3 regions of the Lysobacter enzymogenes genome follow, and region 1 is predicted to be linked to each of the others. Evidence: predicted binding sites of a transcription regulator. Region 1 holds the regulator's gene; each other region holds the start of a gene.
The links. The regulator sigma-54, encoded in region 1, starts transcription at its own class of promoters, with help from an activator protein. The targets are predictions, from matches to a motif close to TGGCACGNGCNTTGC.
Positions count from the first base shown of each region.

Region 2: the regulator sigma-54 is predicted to act here: its motif matches at 4,286-4,300, upstream of glnA (type I glutamate--ammonia ligase).
Region 3: the regulator sigma-54 is predicted to act here: its motif matches at 3,424-3,438, upstream of pgaA (poly-beta-1,6 N-acetyl-D-glucosamine export porin PgaA).

Region 1 covers NZ_CP067396.1:4,577,284-4,584,268, forward strand. The annotation lists gene lptC (LPS export ABC transporter periplasmic protein LptC) at 1-302, shown strand, start outside; gene lptA (lipopolysaccharide transport periplasmic protein LptA) at 283-876, shown strand; gene lptB (LPS export ABC transporter ATP-binding protein) at 876-1,595, shown strand; gene JHW41_RS18935 (RNA polymerase factor sigma-54) at 1,696-3,144, shown strand; gene hpf (ribosome hibernation-promoting factor, HPF/YfiA family) at 3,469-3,804, shown strand; gene JHW41_RS18945 (PTS sugar transporter subunit IIA) at 3,859-4,323, shown strand; gene hprK (HPr(Ser) kinase/phosphatase) at 4,476-5,426, shown strand; gene rapZ (RNase adapter RapZ) at 5,504-6,343, shown strand; gene JHW41_RS18960 (hypothetical protein) at 6,975-6,985, shown strand, end outside.
Region 2 covers NZ_CP067396.1:206,324-213,308, reverse strand. The annotation lists gene JHW41_RS00895 (ammonium transporter) at 1-634, opposite strand, end outside; gene JHW41_RS00890 (P-II family nitrogen regulator) at 756-1,094, opposite strand; gene JHW41_RS00885 (TorF family putative porin) at 1,132-1,971, opposite strand; gene JHW41_RS00880 (GNAT family N-acetyltransferase) at 2,196-2,666, opposite strand; gene glnA (type I glutamate--ammonia ligase) at 2,794-4,203, opposite strand; gene JHW41_RS00870 (undecaprenyl-diphosphate phosphatase) at 4,498-5,304, shown strand; gene JHW41_RS00865 (DUF2750 domain-containing protein) at 5,315-5,884, shown strand; gene JHW41_RS00860 (hypothetical protein) at 6,037-6,969, shown strand.
Region 3 covers NZ_CP067396.1:3,881,751-3,888,735, forward strand. The annotation lists gene JHW41_RS15855 (GH92 family glycosyl hydrolase) at 1-3,069, opposite strand, end outside; gene JHW41_RS15860 (hypothetical protein) at 3,044-3,343, shown strand; gene pgaA (poly-beta-1,6 N-acetyl-D-glucosamine export porin PgaA) at 3,519-5,618, shown strand; gene pgaB (poly-beta-1,6-N-acetyl-D-glucosamine N-deacetylase PgaB) at 5,621-6,985, shown strand, end outside.

The DNA of each region.
Region 1 (6,985 bases):
GCAACGGCGGCCCGTGGGAAGTGCGCTCGCAGCGCGGCTGGGTCAACGCCGAGGGCGACGAAGTGCGCCTGCGCGGGCAGGTCAAGGCCGACAGCACCAACGCCGCCGGCAAGCCGATCAACATCGCGACCGAGGAACTGAACGTCTTCCCGGACGCCAACAAGGCGACCTCGGACGTCGCGGTCAACATGACCCAGCCGGGCACTATACTGACCGGTCTGGGTCTGGACGCCGACCTCGAAACCAAGAACATCATCCTCAAATCCAACGTCAAGGCGCGCTATGAAGCGAAAGCCCGCTAACCTGCCGGCCCTGTGCCTGGCCGCCCTGTTGCTGGTGCCGGCCGCGAGCGCGTACGCGCGCTCCTCCGACCGCAACCAGCCGATGAACGTGGACGCCGACCGCAGCGACTGCTCGGTCGCCAGCGACACCGGCCCCTGCGTGCTCACCGGCAACGTGGTGATCGTGCAAGGCACGCTGCAGATCAAGTCCGCCAAGGCCGACATCAAGCGCGCCAACGGCGACATCAGCTACGTCACCCTGACCGGCTCGCAGGTCACCTTGAAGCAGGAGCTCGACGACGGCTCGCCGTTCAACGGCCGCGCCAACAAGGTCGACTACGACATGCCCAAGGACATCGTGATCCTCACCGGCAACGCCTTCGTCGACAAGGCCGGCGACACGATCAAGAGCGAGCGCATCGTCTACAACATGAAGACCGGCCAGGTCGAGAGCGGCGGCACCGGCAGCCGCGTGTCGATGCAGCTGCAGCCCAAGAACAAGGACGCCTCGGCTTCGCCGGCGTCCAAGCCCGCGCCCGCACCGGCCAAGCCGGCGCCGGCCAAGCCCGCCCCGGCCAAGAAGGGAGGCGGCTGATGCTGGTCGCCCAGGGCCTGCGCAAGGCGTACCGCCAGCGCGAGGTGGTGCGCGATTTCGGCCTCACCCTCGACGCCGGCGAGGTGGTCGGCTTGCTCGGCCCCAACGGCGCCGGCAAGACCACCTGCTTCTACATGATCGTCGGCCTGGTGCCGGCCGACGCCGGCACGATCGTGCTCGACGGCAAGGACATCACCTCCGAACCGATGTACGCGCGCGCCAAGTACGGCGTGGGCTACCTGCCGCAGGAACCCTCGGTGTTCCGCAAGCTCAGCGTCGCCGACAACCTGCGCCTGGTGCTGGAACTGCGCGAGGACCTGGACAAGGCCGGGATCGAGCGCGAGCAGGCCAGCCTGATGGAAGAACTGCAGATCACCCACGTCGCCGACCAGCTCGGCGCCAGCCTGTCCGGCGGCGAGCGCCGGCGCGTGGAGATCGCCCGCGCCCTGGCCGCGCGGCCGCGGCTGATGCTGCTGGACGAACCCTTCGCCGGCGTCGATCCGATTTCGGTCGGCGAGATCCAGCGAATCGTGCGCCATCTCAAGAATCGCGGCATCGGGGTGCTGATCACCGACCACAACGTGCGCGAAACCTTGGGCATTTGCGACCGTGCGTATATCCTGAACGACGGCGGCGTGCTCGCGCAGGGGGCTCCGGACGCGCTGCTGGCCAATCCCGATGTCCGTCGCGTGTACCTGGGCGACTCCTTCCGTCTGTGACCTCTGCGGTTGCCGGGCGTGAGGCGACGCCCGCGATGCGCGACCCGGCTGCCTGCGCCGTGCGGGCGGCCGTCCCAACCGGTCGCGTCATCCATCGAACATGAAGCCCCGCCTCCAAGCCTCCCTCGGACAACAGTTGGTGATGACGCCGCAATTGCGGCAGGCGATCCGCCTGCTGCAACTGTCGGCGGTCGAGCTGGAAGCCGAATTGGCGAGCGCGGTGGAAAGCAATCCGCTGCTGGACTGGACCGAGCCGGCCGCGCCCGAGCCCGGCGAGCCGGTCCACGCGTCGACCGTCACATCCTCTTCCAGCACCGAGGACAGCACCGGCGGCGAAGGCCCCGGGCCTGAATCCACGCCCGAGCCGGAATGGACCATGGACGACGGCGAGACCTGGTACGAGCGGGTCGGCCCGTCCGACCACGACGACGACTCGTCCGCGGCCGAGCAGGTCGCCGACGCCGAGACCCTGCTCGACCACCTGCTGTGGCAGTTGCACCTGAGCCCGCTGTCGCCGCGCGACCGCAGCATCGGCGTGGCGATCATCGAAGCCATCGACGACGACGGCTACCTGCGCGAGCCGCTGCAGGCCATCGCCGATTCGCTGGCGCCGGAGCTGAGCGTCGGCGAGGACGAGGTCATGACCGTGCTGCACCAGGTGCAGCGCTTCGATCCGGTCGGCACCGGCGCGCGCTCGCTGGCCGAATGCCTGGGCCTGCAGTTGGGCACGCTGTCCGACGACACCCCCGGCAAGGCGCTGGCGCAGCAGATCGCCTCCGGCCCGCTGGAACGGCTGCCGCGCGTCGGCGTGGCGGGCCTGGCCGCCGAACTCAAGCTCGACCCGGCCCAGGTCGAGACCGCGGTGCAGTTGCTGCGCTCGCTCGATCCGCGCCCCGGCGCGCAGATGGGCGCGATCTCCACCGACACCTATGTCACCCCGGACGTGGTGATCTGGCGCCAGCACGGCCTGTGGCGGGTCGCCCTGTCGGAGGCGATGCGTCCGCGCATCAGCATCCATCGCGGCTACGAAGGCATGATCCGCCACGCCAGCGCCGCCGACGCCAGCTACCTGCGCGGCCACCTGCAGGAAGCGCGCTGGCTGCTCAAGAGCCTGGAAGCGCGCGGCGATACCTTGCTCAAGGTCGCCCGCTGCCTGCTCAAGCAACAGGCCGCGTTCCTGGAATTCGGCGACAGCGCGCTGCGGCCGCTGACCCTGCGCGAGGTCGCCAACGAAATCGGCCTGCACGAATCCACCGTCTCGCGCGCGATCGCGCGCAAGTACGCGCGCACCCCGCGCGGCACCGTGCCGCTGCGCGCGTTCTTCGCCTCCGGCATCGACACCGGCGCCGGCGGCGAGGCCTCCAGCACCGCGATCCAGGCCATGATCCGGCGCCTGATCGAGGCCGAGAACCCGCGCAAGCCGCTGTCCGACGCGCGCCTGGCCGAGACCCTCAAGGCCACCGGCGTGCCGGTGGCGCGGCGCACCGTGGCCAAGTACCGCGAGGCGATGAGCATCCCGTCGTCGCAGGACCGCGTGCGCATGGGCTGAGCGGCGCCGTCGCGGCCCGTTCCGAAGCTTCTCAGCACCCGCCGCGACCGGGCCGCGGCTTATGCCGATTGCGCCCATTGTCATTGCAAAAACTTTACGACGGCGAAAAAACCCCGCCCGATCAAGGCCTTCGCGCGCGCCTAAGACCAAAGCACGAGGCCGGCCCCTTGCGCCCGCGTCCCATCGTGCGATGCTGGACTCCCTGGTCACGGCCAGGGCGTCACCCGGTTCCGTTTCGGTCCGGATGGGCCGGACGGAACTCCGACGTTCAGGTTGGAACGCTCTGAAGTTCTGCATTCATCCGCGACGTGAAGGAGGTCCCCGATGCGTATCGAAACCCACGGCCAGCAGATCGAAGTCACGCCCGCCCTGCGCGACTACGTGGAATCCAAGCTGGCCCGTCTGCAACGCCACTACGACCAGCCTTTCGACGTCCGCACCCAGCTCAGTCTCGACAAGCCCGACCACCGCGCCGAAGCTACCCTCAATCTCGCCGGCCGCACCCTGCATTGCGACGCCGCGGCAGTAGACATGTATGCCGCCATCGACCTGCTCGCCGACAAGCTCGACCGCCTGCTGATGAAGCACAAGAGCAAGCTGGTCGACCACCATCGCGGCGAAAGCCTCGCCCGCAATGGCGAAATCGGCGAAATCGGCTGAGTTCAGGCGTAAACTCCGCGCCAGCCAAGCAACGCAAGCCACACCCAAGCCGTCATGCCGCTTTACGACCTGTTGAGCGCGGAGCGCGTTGCGATCCTCGGAAGCCCCGGCGATCGCAACGCGGTGCTCGAAACCGCCGCCCGCCTGCTGTCCGGCGGCGACCCGCGCACCGCGGCCGCGCTGGACCTGGGCCTGCGCGAGCGCGAGCGCCTGGCCAGCACCGCCATCGGCCACGGCGTGGCCATTCCCCACGGCCGCACGCCGCTGCTGGAAACCAGTTGCGGCGCGTTCCTGCGCCTGGCCCAGCCGGTCGACTTCGGCGCCGCCGACGGCGAGCCGGTGGATCTGGTCCTGGCCATGGCCGTGCCCGAGCACCACGTGCAGCAGCACCTGCAACTGCTGGCCGAACTGGCCGAGCGTTTCGCCGATCCGGACTTCCGCGACTGCCTGCGCAGCGCGCCGGATGCGGCCGAACTGAGCCATCGCCTGCTCGACTGCTGTCGCCGCAGCGCGGCGTGAAGCCGGGACCGGGGACCGGGAACCCGGGACCCGGGACCGGGAAAAAGCCTTATGTCGTCGGTACGCTGCGCGCATTCCCGGCCTCGTATCCCGGTCCCCGGTCCCGGGTCCCCGGTCCCGGCCCCCGCAGCTCAATCACGTAAACTCCCCCCATGAGCAAAAGCATCCGCGCAGGCGAACTGTTCGAACAGCAGCGCGAGAAGCTGGCGCTGCGCTGGATCGCGGGCCAGCGCGGCGACGGCCGCCTGGTCGAGGCGGTCAACACGGTCGCGCGCCGGCCGTCGCTGGCCGGCTATCTCAATGCGATCTATCCCAACAAGGTGCAGATCCTCGGCACCGAGGAGCTGACCTGGCTCGACGGCCTGGACTCGCGCCTGCGCTGGGAAACCATCGAGAAGATCATCCAGTACCGGCCGCTGGCGCTGGTCATCAGCAAGGACCAGCCCTGCCCCGAGGACCTGCGCATCGCCGCGGAGGAAAGCGACACTCCGTTGTGGGCGTCGCCGCGGCGCGGGCATGAACTGCTCAATCACCTGCAATACCACCTCGCCCGCGCGCTGGCGCCGCAGATCACCCTGCACGGGGTGTTCATGGAGATCTACTCGATCGGCGTGCTGATCACCGGCGAATCCGGATCGGGCAAGAGCGAACTGGCGCTGGAGCTGGTCACGCGCGGGCATCGGCTGGTCGCCGACGATGCGCCCGAATTCACCCAGATCGCTCCCGACGTGCTCGACGGCACCTGCCCTGACATGCTGCAGGACCTGCTGGAAGTGCGCGGCCTGGGCGTGCTCAACATCCGCCAGATGTTCGGCGACACCGCGGTCAAGAACAACAAGTACCTGCGCCTGATCGTGCACCTGACCAAGCCGATGAGCGAACCCAAGGCCACCGGCATCGAGCGCCTGACCGGCGACACCAGCCTGCGCCGGGTGCTCGACCTCGACGTGCCGATGATCACCCTGCCGGTCATGCCGGGCCGCAACCTCGCGGTGCTGACCGAAGCGGCCACGCGCCTGCACAGCCTGCGCATGAAGGGCCTCGACCCCGCCGCGGCGTTCATCGCCCGGCACAGCAACTTTCTGGAGCGCGGAGAATCGTGAGCGGCGTCGAGTCCAGCCCGGCCGGGGCCCAGCACGCGGCCGAGGCCAGCGGTTTCACCCTGGTGATCGTCAGCGGCATGTCCGGCTCGGGCAAGTCGGTGGCGCTGAACACCTTCGAAGACCTGGGTTTCTACTGCGTCGACAACCTGCCGGCCGAGTTGCTGCCGCAGTTCGTGCAGAACGTGATCAAGGCCGAGGACGGCATGCCGACCAAGCTCGCGGTCGGCATCGACGTGCGCAACCGCCACAGCGACCTGGCCAACATCCCCGAGTGGCTGTCGGCGGTCGGCGCGCTCGGCGCCGATCCGCGCCTGGTGTTCTTCGAATCCAGCGACGCGGTGCTGCTCAAGCGCTACGCCGACACCCGCCGGCGCCATCCGCTGAGCCAGTTCGGGCTGGCCCTGGCCGATGCGATCTCGCTGGAGCGGCAGGTGCTCAAGCCGCTGCGCCAGATCGCCGACGCCATCGTCGACACCAGCGAATTCAACATCCACCAGCTGCGCCGCCACGTCATCACCGAATTCGGTCTGGGCGTGGAAGCGGGCATGTCGCTGCTGTTCGAATCCTTCGCCTACCGCCGCGGCGTGCCGGCCGACGCCGACTTCGTGTTCGACGCGCGCGCGCTGCCGAACCCGCACTGGAACCCGGCGCTGCGGCCGCTGTCCGGACGCGACGCCGGCGTGCGCGACTATCTGGAGACCCAGGCCGACGTGCAGTTGTATGTCGAGCAGGTCGGCCAGTTCCTCGACACCTGGCTGCCGCGCTTGCAAGGCGACAGCACCCGCAGCTACGCCACCATCGCCTTCGGCTGCACCGGCGGCCGCCACCGCTCGGTGTACCTGGCCGAGCGCATGGCCGAACACGCGCGGCTGCGCGGCTGGAACGAAGTGGCGGTGCATCACCGCGAACTGGACTGAACGCGGGCGAGTCGCTGCTTTCGTCGTAGGCGCATTGGCGCGGTCGCGACTTGCGTCGCTCCTACAGTCGCTCCGCCAAGCTGCGTGCCTCCCTGTAGGAGCGGCGCGAGCCGCGACCGCGAATCCGCAGCTGCGACGCCGCTTTCGACGTAGGCGCGTTGCCGCGGTCGCGACTTGCGTCGCTCCTACAGGCGCTTCGCCGAGCTGCGTTCCGCCCTGTAGGAGCGGCGCGAGCCGCGACCGCGAATCCGCAATTGCGACGCCGCTTTCGACGTAGGTCCGTTGCCGCGGTCGCGACTTGCGTCGCTCCTACAGGCGCTTCGCCTAGCTGCGTTCCTCCCTGTAGGAGCGACGCGAGCCGCGACCGCGAATCCGCAATTGCGACGCCGCTTTCGACGTAGGCCCGTTGCCGCGGTCGCGACTTGCGTCGCTCCTACAGTCGCTTCGCCAAGCTGCCCTTCGCCGCGAATGAATCGCCACCGACCGGCGCACGGCGAAAACGCCTGAAAATTACGAAATTTTCCCATCTCTGTGCCGCTGCGCTTGCGCGCGGCGCCCTAATGTCGGACGCACGCCGGAGCTGCGCACCGCGCATTCGATGCGCCGGCGTCCCCTCACACGGAGCCGCGACATGTCCCCCAT
Region 2 (6,985 bases), 1.8 Mb from region 1:
CCACCCGCTTGCCGACGAAATAGGCGCCGACCAGGCCGGCGATGCCGGCATTGATGTGCACCACGGTGCCGCCGGCGAAGTCGATCGCGCCCTTGGCGAACAGATAACCGTCCGGCCCGTACCAGACCATGTGCGCGATCGGCAGGTAGGCGAAGGTGAACCAGATCGCTGCGAACAGCAGCACCGCGGCGAACTTGATCCGCTCGGCGAACGCGCCGACGATCAGCGCGCCGGTGATTCCGGCGAAGGTCGACTGGAACGCCACGAACACGTACTCGGGCAGGGCTACGCCGGCGGTGAAGGTCGCCGCCAGCGAGTCCTTGTCCACGCCCTTGAGTAACAGCTTGTCGAAGGTGCCGATGAAGGCGTTGCCGCCGGCGAACGCCAGCGAGTAGCCGTACGTCACCCACAGCAGCACGATCAGCGAGAACACCGCCAACACCTGCATCAGCACCGACAGCACGTTCTTGGAGCGCACCAGCCCGCCGTAGAACAGCGCCAGGCCGGGCACGGTCATCAACAGCACCAGCAGGGTCGAGGTCAGCATCCAGGCGACGTCGCCCTTGTCGACCACCGGCTTGGCCGCTTCGGCCGCGGCCGCCGCGTCCTCGGCGTGGGCCGGGCCGAACGCCATCAGCGCCGCCAGCGGCAGCGCGGTCCACAACATCGTCTTGCACATCCGCTCGCGCGAGCGGTCGTCGAAGGTCTTCGCGTACTTCATGGGAATCTCTCGCAGGCCGTAGTCAAAGGGCTCGTCACAGCGCGTCGTCGTCGAGTTCGCCGGTGCGGATGCGCACCGTGTTCTCCACCGGCAGGACGATGATCTTTCCGTCGCCGACCTTGCCGGTGCGCGCGGCGTTCTGGATCGCTTCCAGCGCCGCGTCGAGCTGGCCGTCGGGCACGGCGCATTCGATCTTCAGCTTGGGCAGGAAATCGACGACGTACTCGGCGCCGCGGTACAGCTCGGTGTGGCCCTTCTGCCGGCCGAAGCCCTTGACCTCGGTGACGGTGATGCCCGACACGCCGACTTCGGTGAGCGCTTCGCGCACTTCGTCGAGCTTGAACGGGCGGATGATCGCGATGATCAGTTTCATCTCGCAGCTCCTGTGTAGGCGGGTGTGCGGCGCGGCGTCAGAACGCTTTGCTCAACGTAAGGGTGAAGGCGCTGTCGGCCAGGAAGTTGCCGTGGGCGTTGGTGTAGAGCGCCTTCTCGGCGTCGGTATCGCTGTAGGCCGCGGCGACCGAGAACCCGTTGTCGAAGCTCTTGGTCACGGCGAGCTTCCAGTCGGTGTACTCGAAGGCCTTGTTGCCTTCGATCCACTGCTTGCCGCCGTGCAGGTTCAGCGCCCAGCCCGGCTGGAAGGTCCAGTTGAGGCTGGCGTCGAGATAGCCCGAGCCGTCGGAATCGGCGTAGCCGAACAGGTCGGTGACCGAATACGAGTACTTGAGCCCGATCGATACCGTCTCGCTCGGCGCGAGCGTGCCGCCCAGATACACCTCGGTGGTGTTGGGGCTGTTGAAGCCGGACGGATAGCTGCCCGGATAGTAGTAAGTCAGCACGCCGACGTCGTAGGAAAAGATCTCCCCGGCCTTGCCGCGATAGCCCAGGTATCCGTCGAGCTCCAGGCTGCTGGAGATGTCGTCGCCGACGACGACCGTGTCCGACAGCCAACTGACGTTGCTGCCCCAGGCGCCGGCGTAGAAGCCGTTGTCGTGGGCATACTCGATGCCGGCCTGCAGCGCCGGTTTCTGGTTGGTCTGGGAGACGCCGCGGAACAGGTAGTCCGTGGTCAGTCCGATCGAGCCGGAGGTACCGGCGAACGCCGGCGCCGCCGCGCAGGCGAGCGCCAGCGCCAGCAGCGCGCGTCGCGATGCGTATTTCTGTTTCGGAGCGTGTGCGGGCGTCGTCCTGACGCGGGACGCCGTGATGGCGACGGCATCGGTGGTGGTTTCGCTGGTGTGAGACGACATGACGCAGGCTCCTCATAAGCAGTGGCCCCTCCCCGGTCATTGCTTCGCGATGGAAGCTCTCGTGCGGGATGCGGCGGAACGCTTCGTCGTCGTTCTCGCCGTTTTCGGAAACAAGCCGCCCCCGCGGCGGACTTGGCCCGTCGTGCGCGTTCTCCTGGTTGAAGTCGAAATCGAAAGCCGCCCAAACGAACACGGCCCGAAGCGTTCGCTTCGGGCCGTGCGGGTTACAACTTCTTGCTCATGTACACGCTGTTGGGATCGTCGCGATAATCGGCGAAGGGTCCGCAGTAACCGAAGCCGTAACGCGCGTACAAGCTGCGTGCCGGCCCGAATCCATCCATCGAGCCGGTTTCCAGACTCACTCGCCGGTACGCGCGCCGCGCCGCTTCATCGAGAATGTGTTCGAGCATCGCCGCGGCCACCCCGCGCCGGCGGTGCGCGTCGGCGGTGCGCATCGACTTGATCTCGCCGTGCTCCGCATCCAACTGCTTGAGCGCGCCGCAGCCGAGCAGTTCGCCGCCGTCCCACACGCTCCAGAAGCTGATGCGCGGATGCTTGAGGCCGTCGAGGTCGAGCGCGTGGATGCTTTCCGGCGGCGACAGTTCGGCCATGCCCTGCAGGTGTTCGCGCAGCAGCGCGATCACTTCGGGACGGTCGAGCTGGCCTTCGCGGATCTGCATCGGTCGGATCTGCATCGGTCGCCGCTCCTGCGTTTGCAAGGCAAAACACATCCCGAAGGCGCCGGCGCGAGGCCGCCGCCCTGGGAGCATCGATCGTTGGACAGGCAGCGCGGCCGCTCGATGCGGCCGCGCCGCGGCGCCGTCAGACGGCGTAGTACATCTGGTATTCCAGCGGATGCGTGGCCGCGCGGAACTTGGTCACTTCCTGCATCTTCAGCGCGATGTAGCCGTCGATGAAGTCGTCGGTGAACACGCCGCCGGCCTTGAGGAAGTCGCGGTCCTTGTCCAGCGCTTCCAGGGCCTGGTCGAGCGAATGGCACACGGTCGGGATGCCCTTCTCCTCTTCCGGCGGCAGGTCGTACAGGTCCTTGTCGCTCGGCGCGCCCGGGTCGATCTGGTTCTTGATGCCGTCCAGGCCGGCCATCATCAGCGCGGCGAAGGTCAGGTAGCCCGACTGGATCGGGTCGGGGAAGCGCATCTCGATGCGGCGCGCCTTCGGGTTGGCCACGTACGGAATGCGGCAGCTCGCCGAACGGTTGCGCGCCGAGTACGCCAGCATCACCGGCGCCTCGTAGCCCGGCACCAGGCGCTTGTAGCTGTTGGTGCCCGAGTTGGTGAAGGCGTTGATCGCGCGCGCGTGCTTGAACACGCCGCCGATGTACCACAGCGCCATCTGCGACAGGCCGCCGTAGCCGTCGCCGGAGAACAGGTTCACGCCGCCCTTGGCGAAGGACTGGTGCACGTGCATGCCGCTGCCGTTGTCGCCGACCAGCGGCTTGGGCATGAAGGTCGCGGTCTTGCCGTTGCGGTGGGCGACGTTCTTGATGATGTACTTCATCGTCAGCAACTCGTCGGCCTTGGCGACCAGCGAGTTGAACTTGGTGCCGATCTCGCACTGGCCGGCGTTGGCGACTTCGTGGTGGTGCACTTCGACTTCGATGCCGACCTGCTCCAGCGTCTTGCACATCTCGGCGCGGATGTCGTGCAGCGAATCGAGCGGGGCGACCGGGAAATAGCCGCCCTTCACGCCCGGACGGTAGCCGCTGTTGCCGCCTTCGTATTCCTTGCCCGAGTTCCACGCGGCTTCTTCCGAATCGACGTGGAAGAAGGTGTGGCCCATGTCGTTGGCGTAACGCACCGAGTCGAAGATGAAGAACTCGGGCTCAGGGCCGAAGAAGGCCTGGTCGGCGACGCCGCTGGACTTCAGGTAGGCCTCGGCGCGCTTGGCGACGCCGCGCGGATCGCGCGAATAGGCCTGCATGGTCGCCGGGTCGAGGATGTCGCAGGTCAGCACCAGGGTCGGATCGGCGGTGAACGGATCCAGGAACGCGGTCGAGGCGTCGGGCAGCAGGATCATGTCCGACTCGTTGATGCCCTTCCAGCCGCTGATCGAGGAACCGTCGAACATCTTGCCGTCCTCGAACAGCGCCGGCTCGACGATCGACTTGGGGAAGGTCACGTGGTGCTGCACGCCACGCATGTCGGTGAAGCGCAGATCGACGAATTCGACCTTGTGGTCCTTGATGAGCTTTTCGACGTGTTCGAGGGACATGTGCCTGGATCCGGGATGAGTAAAGGGGGGTCGGACAACGCGGGGCCGTGCTGCGCCTGCATGTGCGCCTGCATGTAACAAAGCAAGTCGCGTGCCAAGCCCGATGCTGGCGCAAGCGATTGATTCGAAAGGATGACCGACTAAGCACTACGGGCTTTTGCACCAATATTGTGCAATACAAACCCGCTTCGCACCAATTTGGGCAAAAGCCTTTCCGTTATTCTGACCCGCCGGCGGCGCTTCCCCCGACCGCGACGCCGCGCCATTCCCGATTCCCATTCCCCACCGGCCCCAATGACCGACCTCTTAGCCGCCCTGCTCCTCGGCATCATCGAAGGCATCACCGAATTCCTCCCGATCTCCAGCACCGGCCACCTGCTGATCGCCCAGCACTGGCTCGGCGCGCGCTCGGACCTGTTCAACATCTCGATCCAGGCCGGCGCGATCCTGGCGGTGGTGGTGATCTATTGGAAGCGCCTGTGGGGGCTCGCGGTCGGCTTCACCCAGCGCGACAACCTCGACTACCTGCTCAAGCTCGGGCTCGCCTTCGGCATCACCGGCGTACTCGGCATCGTGGTCAAGAAGGCCGGCTTCACCCTGCCCGACCACGTCGCCCCGATCGCCTGGGCGCTGGTGCTCGGCGGCGTGTGGATGATCGCGGCCGAGCATTTCGCCGCCAAGCGCGCCGCCGCGCTCGGCGAGCGCAGCGACATCACCTGGACGGTGGCGACCCTGGTCGGCATCGCCCAGGTCGTGGCCGGCGTGTTCCCGGGCACCTCGCGCTCGGCGGCGACGATCTTCGTCGCCCTGCTCGCCGGCACCACCTCGCGCGCGGCGGCGACCGAGTTCGCGTTCCTGGTCGGCATCCCGACCATGTTCGCCGCCAGCGGCTACGAGCTGATGGGCGTGCTCGGCACCCCGGCCGCCGCGCAGGAAGACTGGAGCGCGCTGGCGGTGGCCTTCGTCGCCTCGGCGGTGACCGCCTTCATCGCGGTGAAATGGCTGCTGCGCTACATCCAGAGCCACCGCTTCACCGCGTTCGCGATCTACCGTCTCGTGTTCGGCATCGCTCTGCTGTGGCTGATGCCGAGCGGCAGCTGAGGAACCCGCCATGTCCGATCCGCACGCACCGCACGCCGACGCCTCGGGCCTGGAGCAGGAACTGCTCGAGGACCAGGCGCTGTCCGCCGCCGAACGCTATGCCGCGTTCCTCGCCGCGGTCGCCGACAGCGGCCGCTTCTGGGTGGCCGAATCGGGCGAATACCTGCTGACCCTGTTCGACGGCGACGGCCAGGAACTGTTGCCGGCCTGGCCCTCGGCCGCGACCGCGCGCGCCGCGCTGGCGCAAGCGCGCGCGCAATCGCCGAATTTGGCCGGCTATGCGCCGGCCGCGCGCGAGCTGTCCGCCTGGCGCGAGCGCGCCGCCGCGGCGATGGACGAGGCCGGCGTCGGTGTCGGCGCGTTTCCCGATCTGGCGATGCAGTGCGCGGTGGTCGCGCCGGCGCAGTTGCTCGAACACCTCGATGCGCTGATCGCCGAGTCCGACGCCGACGCGGCGACGGACGCGGACGAGACGGACGGCGATGCCGGCGACGATTCCGCCGGCGCCCCCGCCGCGCTCGACCTCGCCCAGGCGCAGCGCGCGCTGGCGCAGAAGTTCGCCAAGCCCAAGGGCGACTGAGCGCGCGGCCGGGGCCCGTCAACACAGACGCCGGCCGCGCTCGTATCGCCGCAACCGCGGCGATTCTTCGATAGTGCGAGCGCCATCGCAGATCGATGCGCGCGGCGCGCGCCGTCCTGCCTCAGGCTGTGCGCCCCGATATGGAGATCGCCATGCCCGCGTCGCTGTCGCCCCTGCGCATCGCCATAGCCGCCGTCGTCCTCGCGCTGCCCGCCGCCTACGCCGTGGCGGTGTACGCCAAGCCGGGCGGCTACCGCATCGACGAATCGTCGGACCCGACCTTCGTCCCGCTGCCGCGACGCAGCGCCAGCAGCGCCGACCTGCGCGAATACCGCTGGCAGGTGCAACTGGCCACGCGCGCCGACGGCAACGCGCTGCCGTTGCTGCAGGCCGATGCGCTCGATCAGATTTATCTGCAATTCGGCCCGGACCGCATGAGCTTCAGCGGCGGCGCCAACGAGATCTCGATGTACTACCAGGTCGACGGCTCGCGCATCGCCTCCTTCGTTCCGACCCGATCGGGCCTGCGCAAGCAAGGCGGCGGCTTCGTCTCGACCGCGGTCGGCACCTGGAGCGAACGTCCGCTGGCGATGGACCAACTGCTCTCCGCTCACCTCGCGCCGCCGTTCGAGCATTGGCTGGAAGGCAGCGGCACGGCCCAGCGCCTGCATCTGATCGGCGCCGACGGCACCCATTTCATCCTGCAGACCACGGATGCGGCCTACGGCGCCAAGGGCGAGCGCGTGAACCTGGAAATCGCCGCGGGACTGAAGCGGTGCTCGACCGGTTGCGGGCCGCTCAACGCGCCCAGGCCCGACTGCGTATCGGCGCGCAAGCTGCGCTGGGCGAACGGCGGGCCGCAGCCCGCGTCGGAATGGTTCACCCTGCCGCGGCACGCCTTCGACGGCCGGCGCATGCAGGACAACCAGCACCAGGTGCTGGAGACGCGCCACTACCCCAGCCTGAGCGGCAAGCAGTGCTCGGTCGGCATCTACGTCGTCGACTACGTGTCGCGCTACGAAGACATCGCCCGGACGCAAAGCGACGGCCTCACGACCGCGACGACCGCGACGGCCGCGCCGTGAGCCCGACCCGCGCCTG
Region 3 (6,985 bases), 700 kb from region 1:
CAACAGCGGCATCGGCGCGTTCAGGCGCGCCGACGTGGTGGCGTCGTCGTCGAACAGCGCCGCGGTCTGCTTGGCGTTCAAGCCGGCGACGCTGGCGTTGTCGCGCCGCGCCAGATCGCGCCAAGGGCGTGGCGGTTCGCCGTCGGCGCTCAGCGATTCGGGCAGCGCCTGCGCCGCGCTGCCCCAGTTCGACGGGATCGGCCCCATCCGGAACTCCAGCAACGCGCCCTGCGCCAGCCGCGCGTGCGGCAGGGTCAGCCGCTCCCACGGCTCGCCGTCGATCTTCAGCGACTGCACGTAGCGATTGCGCGCGCTCACGCCCGGCGCGAGGATCTCGATCCGCTTGCCGTTCTCCAGGGCGATGCTCATGCGTTCGAAGCGCGGCGCGCCGATCACGTACTCCGGCGAGCCCATCCGCAGCGGGTAGAAACCGGCGGCGCTGAACAGCCACCACGCCGACATCTCGCCGTTGTCCTCGTCGCCCGGATAGCCCTGGCCGATCTCGCTGCCGGCGTACAGCCGGTCCATGATGTCGCGCACTTTCTCCTGGATCCGCCACGGCTGCCCGGCCATCGCGTACATGTACGGAATGTGGTGCGAGGGCTGGTTGCTGTGGCCGTACTGGCCCATGCGCACGTCGCGCGCTTCCAGCATTTCGTGGATGACGCCGCCGTAGCTGCCGGTCTCGAACGTGCCCGGGGTGGCGAAGAACAGGTCGAGCTTGTTGCCCAGCGCGGTGCGGCCGCCGTACAGCGACGCCAACCCGGCGCCGTCCTGCGGCGCGTGGAAGGCCATGTTCCAGGCGTTGGTCTCGGTGTAGTCGCCGCCCCAGCGGGTCGGTTCGAATTCGCTGTCGGTGTAGCGCCAGCGGCCGTCGCGGTGGCGGCCGACGAAGAAGCCCAGGCGCGGATGGAACAGGTTGACGTAGCCGAGCGCGCGGTTGCGGTAATAGGCCGCGTCGTCGGCGTAGAGCGCGCGGTACGGATCGTCGGCGCCGGCCTCGCTCGCCAATGCGCCGGCCAACTGGCCGATGGCGAAGTCGTTGATGTAGCCGTCCATCGACCACGACAGCCCCTCGTCGGCGCTGGTGTCGGTGTAGCCGCGGAACAGCGCGCGCTCGATGCCCTTGCGCCCGGCGCCGGCCAACGGGCTGACCGTGGCCGCGTTGCGGATCGCCGATTGATAGAAGCCGCGCACGTCGAAATTGCGCACGCCCTTGAGCCAGGCGTCGGCGAAGGCCACGTCCGAACTGGTGCCGACCATCAGGTCGGCGTAGCCCGGCGAGGACCAGCGCGCGATCCAGCCGCCGTCGCGGTATTGCTGGACGAAGCCGTCGATCATCTCGCCGGCGCGCGTCGGCGTCAGCAGCACATAGGCCGGCCAGGCGGTGCGGTAGGTGTCCCAGAAACCGTTGTTGACGTAGACCCGCCCGTCGACGATGCGCGCGCCGCTGCGCTCGGCGGTGCTGTCGGCCGGCGCCGGCACGAACGGGCTCGCGTACTGCCAGCGCGGCTGCTGCGCGCTGCCGGTGTTCTCGCTGGCGTTGTTGGGATACAGGAACAGGCGATAGAGATTGGAATACAGCGTGACCCGCTCGTGCTCGGGCGCGCCGCCGACCTGGACGAGGCCCAACTGCGCGTCCCACGCCGCCTGTGCGCGTTCGCGCACGCGCTCGAAGTCGTCGTCTTCGCCGATCTCCAGTTCCAGATTGCGCTGCGCCTGCTGCAGCGAGATCAGCGAGGTGGCGATGCGCATCGTCACCTGGCGGCCGCGGCCCAGCTCGAAGCCGTACCACGCCGAGACGCGGTCGCGCCCGGCCGCGCGCGGCAGCCGCTCGCCTTCGCGCACCGGCCGGTCGAAGCGCGCATGGAAATACAACCGCCCCGCGCCGGCGGAGAGCTTGCTCTTGTTCTCGGTCCAGCCGCTGAGCGTGCCGGCCTCGCGATCCAGGACGATGTCGCCGTGCTCGTCGCGCTGGTCGAACAACAGCCGCCCGCTGGCGCCGGGGAAGGTGAAACGCAGCATCGCGGCGTGGTCGGTCGGGGTCATCTCGGCGACCATGCCGTTGTCGAAGCGCACCCGGTAGTAATCCGGACGCGCGGTCTCCTGATCGTGACCGAAGCTCAGCGCACGCTTGCCGCGGTCGAACTCGACCGCACCCTCGCCGGGCGCCGGCAGGATGTGGAACGCCTGGCGGTCGCCCATCCACGGGCTGGGCTCGTGCGACAACGCCAGCGCTTCCAGGCGCGGACGGTTGGCCTCGCCGTTGCGCTCCTGGTACTGGTAGATCCAGTGCGAGCCGGCGTTGGTGGTCGGGGTCCAGAAATTGAAGCCATGCGGCAACGCCACCGCCGGGAAGTTGTTGCCGCGCGAGAAGCGCGCGTTGGAATTGCTGCCGCGACGGGTGTCGACGAATTCGCTGGGATGCTTGGCGGCGAGCTTGTCGAGCTCCTTGTCCTTGCGCGCGCGCGCCGGCTCGATCCGCACATCGTCGAGGTAACCGCCGTAACGCGCGCCGAGCGCGCCGTCGTGGACCAGCACGATCCGGCGCACGCGCTTGCCGGCGGCGACCTCGCCGATGCGCGCGGCGACCGCGTTCCACTGGTCCGGATACAGCAGCCGCGCCTCGCCCTGGCCGCGCGCGCTCAGCGCGAAGCCGTAGCGATCGGTCGCCTTGAGCTGGGACAAGCGGCTGCCATCGTCGAACTCCAGATCGAGGGCGACGAAGGTGGAGGCGTAGCGCAGGTCGTCGAGCTGGCCCGCCTTCGCATCCAGTTGCCGCGCCGACAGCGGGAACAGCCGATAGGACAGCTCGCTGTCCTTGCCGACCGGAACATCGACCTCGAACACCAGCGCGCGCTGCTCGCCGCCGCCGCTGCCGTCGAAACGCAGCGAGCGCAGGCCGGTGAAGCCGGCATCGGGCTTGGCGGTCAGCGCCGCGGCCGCGGGCGGTCCGCCGGCCGCGACCAGGCGCGGCGCGCTGTCGGCGATCAGCGACGGCGCCGGTTCGGCGGGTTCGAACGAACTCCAGAAGCCGCGCGTCTTGCCCACGGCATGCGCGCTCGACATCGCGGCCAAGGCCGCCGCCAGCAGCGTCGCCGTGACGACCGCGCGCCGGCCTGGGCGCGTTTCCGCCGCTGGGCTGCGCCTTATCGGAGCAGCCACGGCCGCGTTGCATGCCCGCAACGCCGGCAGCAGCGAGCCCGCCGAAATCCGCACTTTCGACCTGAGCACTTCCGACATCCGCGCCTCCTCACCGAACGGCACGATCGCCGCCGCCACCCCGCATTCATTCGATTTGAATCGATCTAAAAGCGCATTGTCAAACCGCGGCGCAGCATGATCGACACCCTCTTCACCGGATAAAAATACAATCAAAACAACGGCTTGAATTACGACAACCCGACGCCGCCCTCACCTACTTGGCACAGCTTTTGCGTCAACGTCTCAAACTGTGATTTTCTTCACATTTTTTGAGCCACCCTGTTCGTGCCCGTCCTCAACGGAACCCGGTCCCCATGCCGATACAGCGTCCTATTGCCCTCGCCGTCGCGCTCGCGGCGGTGATCGCAACCTGCCCTTCAACGTCAGTTTTTGCCGCAACACGTCATAATTCGCAGCCCTCCCCCGACGATCCCATCCCGGAGATCGAGCGTCTGCGCGCGCAACGGCAATGGCTGCCCGCGCTGGGCCGGATCGAAGCGGCCCAGGCCGCGCGCCCCGGCGACGACCGTCTGTACCGGCTGCAGGTGCTGACCCTGGCCGATCTCGGCGGCGCCGAGCGCGCCTGGACGCTGGCCCAGGCCCGGCCGCAGTTGTTCGACGCCGCCGAGCACCAGCGTCTGAACGCCGACCGCTTCGCCCGCCGGGTGCTGTGGGGCACCGGCTATCCGCAGAGCGAGACACAGCGCCTGGACGAGATGCGCCAGGCGCGCGACCTGCTCGCGCAGCAACGCGCCGCGCAGACGCCGGAGCAGCAGCGCGCCGACCTGCGCACGCGCTTCGACGAACTGATCATGCTCAACCACCTGGAGCGCCACGCCGAGGTGGTCGAGCGCTATCGCGCGCTGCAGGCCGAGAACGTCGAGATCCCGATGTACGCGCTGGCCAAGGTCGGCCAGTCGCTGCTCGCGGCCAAGCATCCGGAAGAAGCCGCGACGGTGCTGGAGACAGTCACCCGGCAGTGGCCCGAGGACGAAGACTCGCAGTTGCAGCTGGCCTATGCCTATTCGGAAAGCGAGCGCTTCGCCGACGCCGACGCGCAGCTGGAAAAGATCAAGCAGGCGCAGCCGGCGTTCGTGCGCGTGCCCGGCGCCAAGCAAAGCCACCAGAACTGGCGCCACTACGACGCCGACAGCCAGCAGGCGATGATCGGCCTGTACGGCGAAGACACGGTCGGCGCGCAACGGCGCCTGGAGCAGATGGCCCGGATCGGCCCGAGCAATTCCGGCCTGCAGTCCGACCTGGGCGTGCTGTACCAAAAGCGCGGCTGGACCGACCGCGCGCTGGAACGCTTCCGCATCGCCCAGACCCTGGAACCGACCAACGTGTCCGCGCGCGTCGGCCAGGTCGGCGGCCTGCTCGAACACAACCGCGTCGACCTGGCCCGGCCGATCCACGACGAACTGCTGCAAAACCGCGCGCGCGACGTCCAGGTCGAGCAGATGGGGCGCTCCTGGGACAGCCGCCTGGGCTGGCAATGGCAGGTCTCCACCACGTTCGGCCGCAGCGATTCCGACGGCGACCGCGGCGCCACCGCCTCGCCGCTGGGTTCGCGCGACGCGACCCACAAGGTCGAAGTCGCCAGCCCCCTGATCGGCGACCGCTGGCGCCTGACCGCGCACGCGCAGGACGCCTGGGCCGACTATGAAAACGGCGCCGGCAAGGACCGCGTGCACGACCGCCGCGCCGGCGTCGGCGCGCTGTACGCCTACGACCGCCTGACCGTCGGCTTCGGCGTGGACCGCAGCAACGACCGCTGGCTGCCCAGCGGCGACCGCACCGGCTATTACCTCGATGCCGGCTGGCGCTTCAGCGACGTCCTGCAAGGCACCGCCGCGTGGTACGCGACCACGCCGGACGCCTCGCTGCAGGCGCGCCGCGCCGGCCTGCACGCCGACGCGCTGAGCCTGGGCCTGCGCTGGACCCCGAGCGAGCGCAGCTCGCTGGCGGCGACCGCGCAGCAACTGCGCTACAGCGACGACAACACCCGCACCGCGTTCGGCCTCAGCGGCGCGCAGCGCCTGTACACCCGCCCGCACCTGCTGATCGACGGCCTGGCCGACGTCTACGCCAGCCGCGCCAGCCGCACCGGCGCCGACATTCCCTACTTCAACCCCAGCCGCGACGGCTCGCTCAACCTCGGCCTGCGCATCGACCACCTGGCCTGGCGCCGCTACGAGCGCCACTTCCGCCAGCGCCTGACCGTGCAGGCCGGGCCTTATTGGCAGGAGAACTTCGGCAGCCACTGGGTGCCGCAGGTGCGCTACGAACACGAATGGCGCTTCGGCACCGGCCGGGTGCTGGATTACGGCGTGAACTGGTCGCGCCCGGTCTACGACGGCATCCGCGAAGACCGCCTGGGTTTCGACCTGAGTTTCCGCTGGGGTGAACAATGATCATGAGCCACGCATCCGTCCGCGCCGCGCTGCGCCGCGCCTTCGCCGCCGCGCTGCTGGCGCTGCCGCTGGCCGCCCTCGCCGCGCCCGCCGCGCAGGCGCCCGAGGACAAGGACTACAGCGCCGCCGAAGCCGCGCAACGCGAGAACCGCGGCGACCAATTGCTGGTGCTGAGCTACCACGACGTGCGCGACGACGTCGCGCGCAAGGGCGACCCCGACGCCTACGCGGTCAGCACCCAGAACTTCGCCGCGCACCTGGACTGGCTGGCCGGCCACGGCTACCACCCGGTCGCGCTGAGCGATGTGATCAAAGCCTCGCGCGGCGAGAAGAAGCTGCCGCCCAAGGCGGTGCTGCTGACCTTCGACGACGGCCTGCGCAGCATCTACACCCACGTGTTCCCGCTGCTGCGCGCGTACAACTACCCGGCGCTGATGGCGGTGGTGACCGGCTGGGTCGACCTGCCGCGCGACCAGCAGGTCGACTACGGCCCGCGCATGTTCACCCACGACGACTTCGTCACCTGGGACCAGTTGCGCGAGATGCAGGCTTCGGGCCTGATCGAGATCGCCTCGCACAGCGACAACCTGCACCGCGGCATCACCTCCAACCCGCAAGGCAACACCATGCCGGCGGCGATCACCCGCGAATGGGACGCCAAGGCGCAGCGCTACGAGACCGAGGCACAGTACCTGGAACGCGTGCGCCGCGACCTGGCCGCCAGCGCCGACAAGATCAAGCGCGAACTCGGCGTGTCGCCGCAGTCGGTGGTGTGGCCGTACGCGGCCTACAACAGCCAGACCAACGACCTCGCCGACAAGCTCGGCATGACCGTCACCTTCGACCTGGAAGGCCGCCACCAGACCGTCGGCCGCGACCTGCACGGCCTCGCCCGCCTGCTGGTGTTCGACAACCCCACGGTCAAGGACCTCACCTACGAACTGCGCCACGACGAGGAACTCGACGGCGTGCGCGCGCTGCAGGTCGACCTGGACTACGTCTACGACGCCGACCCGGCGCAGCAGGCGCGCAACCTCGACAAGCTGATCGAGCGGGTCAAGCAGGTCGGCCCCAGCCACGTGTTCCTGCAGGCCTTCGCCGACCCCGACGGCAACGGCTCGGCCGACGCGATGTACTTCCCCAACCGCCAGCTGCCGATGCGCGCGGACCTGTACAACCGCGTCGCCTGGCAGCTCAAGACCCGCGCCAACGTCAAGGTGTTCGCGTGGCTGCCGGTGCTCGGCTTCGAACTGCCGGACAAGGCGCTGGACGCGCAACTGGCGATCAAGGCCAGCAACCCGGCCGAGACCCACCGCCTCAATCCGTTCGACCCGCGCACCCGCGAGATCGTCGCGCAGATCTACGAA